Regions from separate parts of the Streptomyces monticola genome, predicted to be linked through region 2. Evidence: predicted binding sites of a transcription regulator. Region 2 holds the regulator's gene; each other region holds the start of a gene.

The links. Region 2 encodes HrcA, which represses chaperone genes, less so after heat shock. Its sites were predicted from a motif close to TTNGCACTCNGNNNNNCNGAGTGCNAA; they were not measured.
Region 1: the regulator HrcA is predicted to act here: its motif matches at 1,569-1,595, upstream of groES (co-chaperone GroES).
Region 3: the regulator HrcA is predicted to act here: its motif matches at 1,692-1,718, upstream of groL (chaperonin GroEL).

The regions. Positions count from the first base shown of each region.
Region 1 is NZ_JBHTCF010000011.1:202,808-206,081, reverse strand. It holds gene ACFQVC_RS24935 (FtsW/RodA/SpoVE family cell cycle protein) at 1-925, opposite strand, end outside; gene ACFQVC_RS24930 (DUF6234 family protein) at 1,062-1,475, opposite strand; gene groES (co-chaperone GroES) at 1,742-2,050, shown strand; gene groL (chaperonin GroEL) at 2,152-3,274, shown strand, end outside.
Region 2 is NZ_JBHTCF010000005.1:408,403-411,676, forward strand. It holds gene ACFQVC_RS15420 (MBL fold metallo-hydrolase) at 1-461, opposite strand, end outside; gene hrcA (heat-inducible transcriptional repressor HrcA) at 636-1,652, shown strand; gene dnaJ (molecular chaperone DnaJ) at 1,653-2,789, shown strand; gene ACFQVC_RS15435 (nitronate monooxygenase) at 2,994-3,274, shown strand, end outside.
Region 3 is NZ_JBHTCF010000007.1:336,376-339,649, reverse strand. It holds gene thrC (threonine synthase) at 1-564, shown strand, start outside; gene ACFQVC_RS19515 (MoaD/ThiS family protein) at 637-915, shown strand; gene ACFQVC_RS19510 (cold-shock protein) at 1,368-1,571, shown strand; gene groL (chaperonin GroEL) at 1,897-3,274, shown strand, end outside.

The DNA of each region.
Region 1 (3,274 bases), on a different contig from region 2:
GGGTGAGCGCCTCGAACGGGTTCAGCCAGGCCTCGACGCGCCCGTGCACATGCGGCTGCAGCGAGCCGACCACGAAGGCGCCGACCGCGGCCAGGGTCACGCCGCACAGGATCCAGCCGGGCCGCTCCGTGGCCGCGTACAGCATCACCACGAAGAGCCCGAAGAAGATCAGCGAGGTGCCCAGGTCCCGCTCGAAGACGAGCACGAGCAGGCTGACCACCCAGACGGTCAGGATCGGCGCGAGCTGCCGCCCCGGGGGCAGCCGCACACCGAGCAGCTTGCGGCCGGTCAGGGCGAGGGCGTCCCGGTTCAGGGTCAGATAGCCCGCGAAGAACACCGCGATCATGATCTTCACGAACTCGCCGGGCTGGAAGGACAGACTGCCGAGATAGATCCAGCGCTTGGCGCCGTAGGTGTCGCCGGGGAAGAAGGCGGGTGCCATAAGGAGCACCAGGGCGACGGCCATCGTCAGATAGATGTAGCGCTGCAGCCGCCGGTGGTCGCGCAGCGCCACCAGGACCCCGATGCAGACCGCGACCCCGATCACGGACCACAGCAGCTGCCCGCCCGCGGTGGGGGTCGCGTTCTTGAACTTCTCCGCGTACGTGGTGTCCAGGCGGTGCAGCAGGATCAGACCGAGCCCGGTGAGCAGCGTCGCGATGGGCAGGATCAGCGGATCGGCATACGCCGCGAACCGTCGCACCGCCAGATGCCCGGCCAGCGCGAGCAACGACATGCTGGCCGTGAACTGGGCCAGATTCGCAGGCAGTTGACCATGGGTCGCGAGCCCGACATAGGCATGCCCGAAGACGGTGACCGCGACAGTCAGCGCCAGGAGCAGGGCTTCGGTACGCCGGTGCGAGAGCGCGGCGGGGGAGCTGCGGCGGCCGACGGTGGCGGCCGAGGAATCGGCTTCCTGTCCGATCTGCTCCGCTTTAAGGCGCTTTATCTTCACAAGGTGGAGGACGTGACTTCCCCCGCAACGGTTCCGCCCGCCCCTGCGATCGAGATCACCCGCCGGGACGGCGGCTGCGGTCACCCGTCGGGGATGGCGGCTGCGGTCACCCGCCGAGACACTCGCTGTTGTCGCCGCCGCTGCGGCACTGCCGGCCGGTGTGGCCGGGGTCGTACGTGGACGGCGCGGGCTCGGGCCGCTGTTCGCGGTAGGCGGCGACGCCGCCGATCAGCAGGGCGCCGATGGCCAGCAGGCTCACCGCCACCTGGAGCCCGCCGGACGCCTTGAGCCCGCCCCGAAGGAGCACGGCGCCGCTGAGCGCGATGACCGCGGCGACCGGCCCGGTGGTCAGGTAGGGCAGCCGGTCCATGCCCGGGACCGGCCCCGTGCTCCAGCGGTGGATACCGGCCATGACCGTCGCCGCGCCCAGCGCGGCGACATCGCCGACGAGCAGGAGTACGGCGAGCAGCGCATCGCCCGCCCTCCGCCGCCATGCCTCGCGCCCGCTGCCCTCCCGCATGCCAGGACTGTCGTACGGAACCGTGGCGTCCGCCGGAACGTTGCGAAATCGAGGCCTGCCGGTGGTGATTCATCCCCCCGTACAGGTCGGCGATTGGCACTCCGCTTGACCGAGTGCTAATCGCAGTCATAGTCTCGGGTCTGGCACTCACCACTGGAGAGTGCCAACACAGCGACGGGCAGGTCCGGCACCCGCGACGACGGATCCACCTGGTCGCCACCTCAGACAGTTAACCCCGTGAGATCTCCGAAGGGGGAGGTCGGATCGTGACGACCGCCAGCTCCAAGGTTGCCATCAAGCCGCTCGAGGACCGCATTGTGGTCCAGCCGCTCGACGCAGAGCAGACCACGGCCTCTGGCCTGGTTATTCCGGACACCGCCAAGGAGAAGCCCCAGGAGGGCGTCGTCCTGGCCGTGGGCCCGGGCCGTTTCGAGAACGGCGAGCGTCTTCCGCTCGACGTCAAGACCGGCGACATCGTGCTGTACAGCAAGTACGGCGGCACCGAGGTGAAGTACAGCGGCGAGGAGTACCTCGTCCTTTCGGCCCGCGACGTGCTCGCGATCGTCGAGAAGTAATTCACCGGTTTTGCTTTTGAGCTGCGCCCTTGGCCCCCGCGACAATTAAGAAGCCGGGCGCCAGGGGCGCAGTTCATTTTCGAGAGGACTGATTCAGCTCCATGGCGAAGATCCTGAAGTTCGACGAGGACGCCCGTCGCGCCCTCGAGCGCGGCGTCAACAAGCTTGCCGACACCGTCAAGGTGACCATCGGCCCCAAGGGCCGCAATGTCGTCATCGACAAGAAGTTCGGCGCCCCCACCATCACCAACGACGGCGTCACCATCGCCCGTGAGGTCGAGGTCGAGGACCCGTACGAGAACCTCGGCGCCCAGCTGGTGAAGGAGGTGGCGACCAAGACCAACGACATCGCGGGTGACGGCACCACCACCGCCACCGTGCTGGCCCAGGCCCTGGTCCGCGAGGGCCTGCGCAACGTGGCCGCGGGTGCCTCCCCGGCCGCCCTGAAGAAGGGCATCGACGCCGCGGTCAAGGCCGTCTCCGACGACCTGCTCGCCACCGCGCGTCCCATCGACTCCAAGTCCGACATCGCCGCCGTGGCCGCGCTGTCCGCCCAGGACAAGCAGATCGGCGAGCTGATCGCCGAGGCCATGGACAAGGTCGGCAAGGACGGTGTCATCACCGTCGAGGAGTCCAACACCTTCGGCGTGGAGCTCGACTTCACCGAGGGCATGGCCTTCGACAAGGGCTACCTGTCCCACTACTTCGTGACCGACCAGGAGCGTATGGAGGCCGTCCTCGACGACCCGTACATCCTGATCCACCAGGGCAAGATCTCCTCGATCCAGGACATGCTCCCGCTCCTGGAGAAGGTCATCCAGGCCGGTGGCTCCAAGCCGCTCCTGATCATCGCCGAGGACGTCGAGGGTGAGGCGCTCTCCACTCTCGTCGTGAACAAGATCCGCGGCACCTTCAACGCCGTCGCCGTCAAGGCGCCCGGCTTCGGCGACCGCCGCAAGGCGATGCTCGGCGACATGGCCACCCTCACCGGTGCCACCGTCATCGCCGAGGAGGTCGGCCTCAAGCTCGACCAGGCCGGTCTCGACGTGCTCGGCACCGCCCGCCGCGTCACCATCACCAAGGACGACACCACGATCGTCGACGGCGGCGGCCAGAAGGCCGACGTCGACGGCCGCGTCGCCCAGATCAAGGCCGAGATCGAGGCCACGGACTCCGACTGGGACCGCGAGAAGCTCCAGGAGCGCCTCGCGAAGCTGGCCGGCG
Region 2 (3,274 bases):
AGCAGCACCCGCGTTCCGCCGCCCAGGTCGAGCGTCCACTCGCCGCACACCAGGTGATGCGGGTGCACGAGAAGGTCGGCGGCCTCGCCCGCCGCGTGCCGGTCGACGCCATGGCGCACCGCGTCCGCGGCCAGCTCGTCGCGGCCGCGCTCGAAGACCGTGTCGATGCCCACCGCCCCGTACACCTCCACGCCGGAGAAGGCCGCGGCCCCCAGGACATGGTCGAAGTGCGGATGGGTGAGCGCGACGTGGGTGACGCGGGCGCCGCCGAGCAGGCCCCTGGCCTGGGTGCGCAGCTCTGCACCCTCCCGCAGCGTCGAGCCGGTGTCGATCATCAGGGCCGCGTCCGCGCCCGCGACCAGGCCCACCGTGCAGTCCCAGACCGGCAGCCGACGCCGGGCGACGGCGGGGGACAGCTGTTCCCAGTCGGACGCGTACGGCTCTTCCCAAGTCAACCGCATAGGGAGACGCTAACCCCGCGCGCGTGGCCTGGCACGGCCTTGGTGCCACCGCCCTTGCCGGGCCTGTACTGTCCGGCCGTACACTGGGCCGGTGCAATGCTGGCACTCGCCCGAGGTGAGTGCCAGACAAGCGGCGGAAGGGCCGCGGGGACGACATCAGGGAGGTGTGCGCGGATGCTCAACGAACGCAGGCTCGAGGTGCTGCGCGCCATCGTCCAGGACTACGTCGGCACCGAGGAGCCCGTCGGCTCCAAGGCCCTGACCGAGCGGCACCGGCTCGGTGTCTCTCCGGCCACCGTGCGCAATGACATGGCGGCCCTGGAAGAAGAAGGGTTTATCGCCCAGCCGCACACGAGCGCCGGGCGGATTCCCACGGACAAGGGCTACCGCCTGTTCGTCGACAAGCTGGCCGGGGTCAAGCCCCTGTCGGCCGCCGAGCGGCGGGCCATCCAGAACTTCCTCGACGGCGCGGTCGACCTCGACGACGTCGTGGGGCGGACCGTGCGGCTGCTCGCGCAGCTGACCCGGCAGGTCGCCGTGGTGCAGTACCCGTCCCTGACGCGGTCGACGGTGCGCCATGTCGAGCTGCTCTCGCTCGCGCCCGCACGCCTGATGCTCGTGGTGATCACGGACACGGGGCGGGTCGAGCAGCGGCATGTCGACTGCCCGTCGCCCTTCGGCGAGACCTCGCTCGCCGATCTGCGGGCACGGCTCAACAGCAGGGTCGCGGGACGCCGTTTCTCGGATGTGCCGCAGCTGGTGCAGGACCTGCCGGAGTCGTTCGAGGCGGAGGACCGCGGCACCGTCTCGACGGTCCTCGCGACACTCCTCGAGACGCTGGTCGAGGACACCGAAGAGCGGCTGATGATTGGCGGCACTTCCAATCTGACGCGCTTCGGGCATGATTTCCCGCTCGTGATCCGGCCGGTGCTCGAAGCACTCGAGGAGCAGGTCGTGCTCCTCAAGCTGCTCGGCGAGGCCAAGGACTCGGGCATGACAGTACGCATCGGGCATGAGAACGCCCATGAGGGGCTCAACTCCACGTCCGTCGTATCGGTCGGCTACGGTTCGGGCGGCGAGGCAGTCGCCAAGCTCGGCGTCGTAGGACCGACGCGGATGGATTACCCGGGAACGATGGGAGCGGTACGCGCAGTGGCACGTTACGTCGGACAGATCCTGGCGGAGTCGTAAGTGGCCACGGACTACTACGCCGTACTCGGCGTGCGCCGCGACGCTTCCCAGGACGAGATCAAGAAGGCCTTCCGGAGGCTGGCGCGTGAGCTCCACCCGGATGTGAACCCCGATCCGAAGACGCAGGAGCGCTTCAAGGAGATCAACGCCGCGTACGAGGTGTTGTCGGACCCGCAGAAGAAGCAGGTCTACGACCTCGGCGGCGACCCGCTGTCCCAGGCGGGCGGCGGCGGTGCCGGTGGCTTCGGCGCGGGTGGCTTCGGGAACTTCTCGGACATCATGGACGCCTTCTTCGGTACGGCGTCCCAGCGCGGTCCGCGGTCCCGCACCCGCCGTGGCCAGGACGCCATGATCCGGCTCGAGATCGAGCTGGACGAGGCGGCCTTCGGTACCACCAAGGACATCCAGGTCGACACGGCCGTCGTCTGTACGACGTGCTCCGGTGAGGGTGCCGCGCCCGGCACCTCCGCGCAGACCTGTGACATGTGCCGCGGCCGCGGTGAGGTCTCGCAGGTCACCCGGTCCTTCCTGGGCCAGGTCATGACCTCGCGCCCGTGCCCGCAGTGCCAGGGCTTCGGCACGGTCGTGCCCACGCCCTGCCCGGAGTGCGCGGGCGACGGCCGGATCCGGTCCCGTCGCACGCTCACGGTCAAGATCCCGGCCGGTGTGGACAACGGCACCCGGATCCAGCTCGCGGGCGAAGGCGAGGTCGGCCCCGGTGGCGGCCCCGCCGGTGACCTCTACGTCGAGATCCACGAGCTGCCGCACCCCGTCTTCCAGCGGCGCGGCGACGATCTGCACTGCACGGTCACCATTCCGATGACGGCGGCCGCGCTCGGCACGCAGGTGCCGCTGGAGACCCTGGACGGAATGGAGGAGGTCGACATCCGGCCCGGCACCCAGTCCGGACAGTCGATCCCGCTGCACCAGCGAGGCGTAACGCATCTGCGGGGCGGCGGGCGCGGTGACCTCATCGTGCACGTCGAGGTGCTCACCCCCAGCAAGCTGGACCCCGAGCAGGAGCGGCTCCTGCGGGAGCTGGCGGCCCTGCGCGGCGAGGAGCGCCCCACGGGGCAGTTCCAGCCCGGGCAGCAAGGGCTCTTTTCTCGGTTGAAGGATGCGTTCAACGGGCGGTGAGTTGTGCGGCCGGGGGGTCCGGGGGTTGACCCCCGGGTGAGCACAGCCAGCCCGGGCAGCAAGGGCTCTTTTCTCGGTTGAAGGATGCGTTCAACGGGCGGTGAGTTGCCCGGTGAGTGTGTCGCCCGGGGGTGCTGAGCCGTTCGGTGCTCCTGGGTGCGGGCTCGGTTCGGAGCAGGGCGGTGGACGTGAAACCATGCGGTCATGTCCACCGCACTGACCGATCTCAGTCCGTATCCGATCGTGCAGGCCCCCATGGCCGGTGGCGCATCCTGCCCCTCCCTCGCCGCGTCCGTCTGTGAAGCCGGCGGCCTCGGCTTCCTGGCCGCCGGGTACAAGACCGCCGACGGTATGTACCAGGAGATCAAGCAGCTGCGCGGGCTCACGGACCGGCCCTTCGGCGTCAATCTGTTCATGCCGCAGCCCGACTGCGCCGAGCCGGCCGCCGTCGCCGTCTACGCCCAGCAGCTCGCGGGCGAGGCCGG
Region 3 (3,274 bases), on a different contig from region 2:
GAGCAGCTGGGCTGGGTCCTGCCCGACCAGCTCGTCATCCCGATCGCGTCCGGCTCGCAGCTCACGAAGATCGACAAGGGGCTGCAGGAGCTGATCAAGCTCGGGCTGGTCGAGGACAAGCCGTACAAGATCTTCGGCGCCCAGGCCGAGGGCTGCTCCCCGGTGTCGACGGCCTTCAAGGCCGGCCACGACGTCGTACGCCCGCAGAAGCCGGACACCATCGCCAAGTCGCTCGCCATCGGCAACCCGGCCGACGGTCCCTACGTCCTGGACATCGCCCGTCGCACGGGCGGTGCGGTCGAGGACGTGAACGACGAGCAGGTCGTGGACGCGATCAAGCTGCTGGCCCGGACCGAGGGGATCTTCGCGGAGACCGCGGGGGGTGTGACCGTCGGTGTCACGAAGAAGCTGGTCGAGAGCGGTCAGCTGGATCCGTCGCTGACCACGGTCGTCCTCAACACCGGTGACGGCCTGAAGACCCTCGACGCCGTCGCGGAGACCTCGCAGGCCACGGCCACCATCAAGCCTTCGCTTGACGCGTTCCGCGCCGCCGGTCTGGCCTGAATTCCCTTAGCTTCCCGACCCCGCCCTTCCCGTAACCGGGGTGCTCCGCCCCCGGACCCAGAGGTGAACCCCATGAGCGTCAACGTCCGCATCCCCACCATCCTGCGCACCTACACCGGCGGTCAGGCCGAGGTCGCCGCCGAGGGCGGCACCCTCGGCGAGGTCATCGCGGACCTGGAGAAGAACCACACCGGTATCGCCGCCCGCGTCCTCGACGACCAGGGCAAGCTGCGCCGGTTCGTGAACGTGTACGTGAACGACGACGACGTCCGTTTCGAGCAGGGTCTTGAGACGGCGACTCCGGACGGTGCCGGCGTCTCGATCATTCCGGCCGTCGCGGGCGGCTGCTGACCGTTTACCGAGCGTTTATCGCCGACGGCGAATACATACGCAGCGTTACCGGAATTGCCCTCTCCGCCCGAGAAGCGGAGGGGGCAATTCTGCTTGGTTGAGCGCGATACAGTTGGGAAAGCTGTTCCGCTTTTGGCTTCGCGTGTGCCGGGTGCATATGAGAACTCCCCGGTTTGCCGACAACTTGTAGCCAAAGAACTCACGCTATTTGCACGGTTTGTTCGCTTTGCCTGGCCCGAGTTGGGCCGTCTTACGGTGAATCCTCCGTATATAACCGATCGGTCGTGCCCAGAATTCTCGTCCGATTGACCTGTTGCAGACGGCAGTTGGACAGATACATTCAGCGGCGGTCGACGCGTTCCGGCGCACACCCCCACCTGTCGGGGGGTGAGGTCTGACCCGGATCCGCGAAGTGCGGATCTGTGCAAGGGCCAGTAATAGGGGAGTTAGGCATGGCTCAGGGCACCGTCAAGTGGTTCAACGCGGAGAAGGGGTACGGCTTCATCGCGGTCGACGGTGGTGCGGATGTATTCGTCCACTACAGCGCGATTCAGATGGACGGCTACCGCACCCTGGAAGAGGGCCAGCGGGTCGAGTTCGAGATCTCGCAGGGCCAGAAGGGGCCGCAGGCGGACATGGTCCGCGTGACTGCCTGATCGCGCCGACGCGACTGACTGCAGCGACGTGAAGGAGGACCCGCACCCCTCGGGGTGCGGGTCCTTCTGTGTCTCCGGTGTGTGTCCGGAACGCTGTGAGCTGCACTTTCGTGGGACTCGCTTGCACTCGACCAGGGCGAGTGCTAATCATTGGCGTTAGCACTCTGAAGGTGAGAGTGACAGGCTGTCACTCTTCACAACGTGGGCTGGGTCAGTGAGGCCCGCAGGCCGGGTGGGGCAAGGAACCACAAGGACTGCAGGCCGTCCGTCGCGGGCGCTGGCGCGGTCCGGAGCATTCCACCCCTGTCCGGGAGGACCACTTCACATGGCCAAGATCATCGCGTTCGACGAGGAGGCACGGCGCGGCCTCGAGCGCGGCATGAACCAGCTCGCCGACGCCGTCAAGGTGACCCTGGGCCCCAAGGGTCGCAACGTCGTCCTCGAGAAGAAGTGGGGCGCCCCCACGATCACCAACGATGGTGTTTCCATCGCCAAGGAGATCGAGCTCGAGGACCCGTACGAGAAGATCGGCGCCGAGCTGGTCAAGGAAGTCGCCAAGAAGACGGACGACGTCGCCGGTGACGGTACGACCACGGCCACCGTTCTCGCCCAGGCGCTCGTCAAGGAGGGCCTGCGCAACGTCGCCGCGGGTGCCAACCCGATGGCCCTGAAGCGCGGTATCGAGAAGGCCGTCGAGGCCGTCTCCGCCGCCCTGCTCGACCAGGCCAAGGAGGTCGAGACCAAGGAGCAGATCGCCTCCACCGCCTCCATCTCCGCCGCCGACGCCCAGATCGGCGAGCTCATCGCCGAGGCCATGGACAAGGTCGGCAAGGAAGGCGTCATCACCGTCGAGGAGTCCCAGACCTTCGGTCTGGAGCTGGAGCTCACCGAGGGTATGCGCTTCGACAAGGGCTACATCTCGGCGTACTTCGCCACCGACATGGAGCGTATGGAGGCCTCGCTCGAGGACCCGTACATCCTGATCGCCAACTCCAAGATCGGCAACGTCAAGGACCTGCTGCCGCTCCTGGAGAAGGTCATGCAGTCCGGCAAGCCGCTGCTGATCATCGCCGAGGACGTCGAGGGCGAGGCCCTGTCCACGCTGGTCGTCAACAAGATCCGTGGCACCTTCAAGTCCGTCGCCGTCAAGGCCCCGGGCTTCGGTGACCGCCGCAAGGCGATGCTGAACGACATCGCCATCCTCACCGGCGGCGAGGTCATCTCCGAGGAGGTCGGCCTCAAGCTCGAGAACGCCACGATCGACCTGCTCGGCCGCGCCCGCAAGGTCGTCATCACCAAGGACGAGACCACCATCGTCGACGGTGCCGGCGACAGCGACCAGGTCAACGGCCGCGTGAACCAGATCCGCGCCGAGATCGAGCAGTCCGACTCGGACTACGACCGCGAGAAGCTCCAGGAGCGCCTCGCGAAGCTGGCCGGCGGCGTGGCCGTCATCAAGGCCGGTGCCGCGACCGAGGTCGAGCTCAAGGAGCGCAAGCACCGCATCGAGGACGCCGTTCGCAACGCGAAGGCGGCCGTCGAGGAGGGCATCGTCGCCGGCGGTGGCGTGGCCCTGCTGCAGGCCTCCTCGGTCTTCGAGAAGCTGGAGCTCGAGGGTGACGAGGCGACCGGCGCCAACGCCGTGAAGCTCGCGCTCGAGGCCCCGCTGAAGCAGATCGCCGTCAACGGCGGTCTCGAGGGCG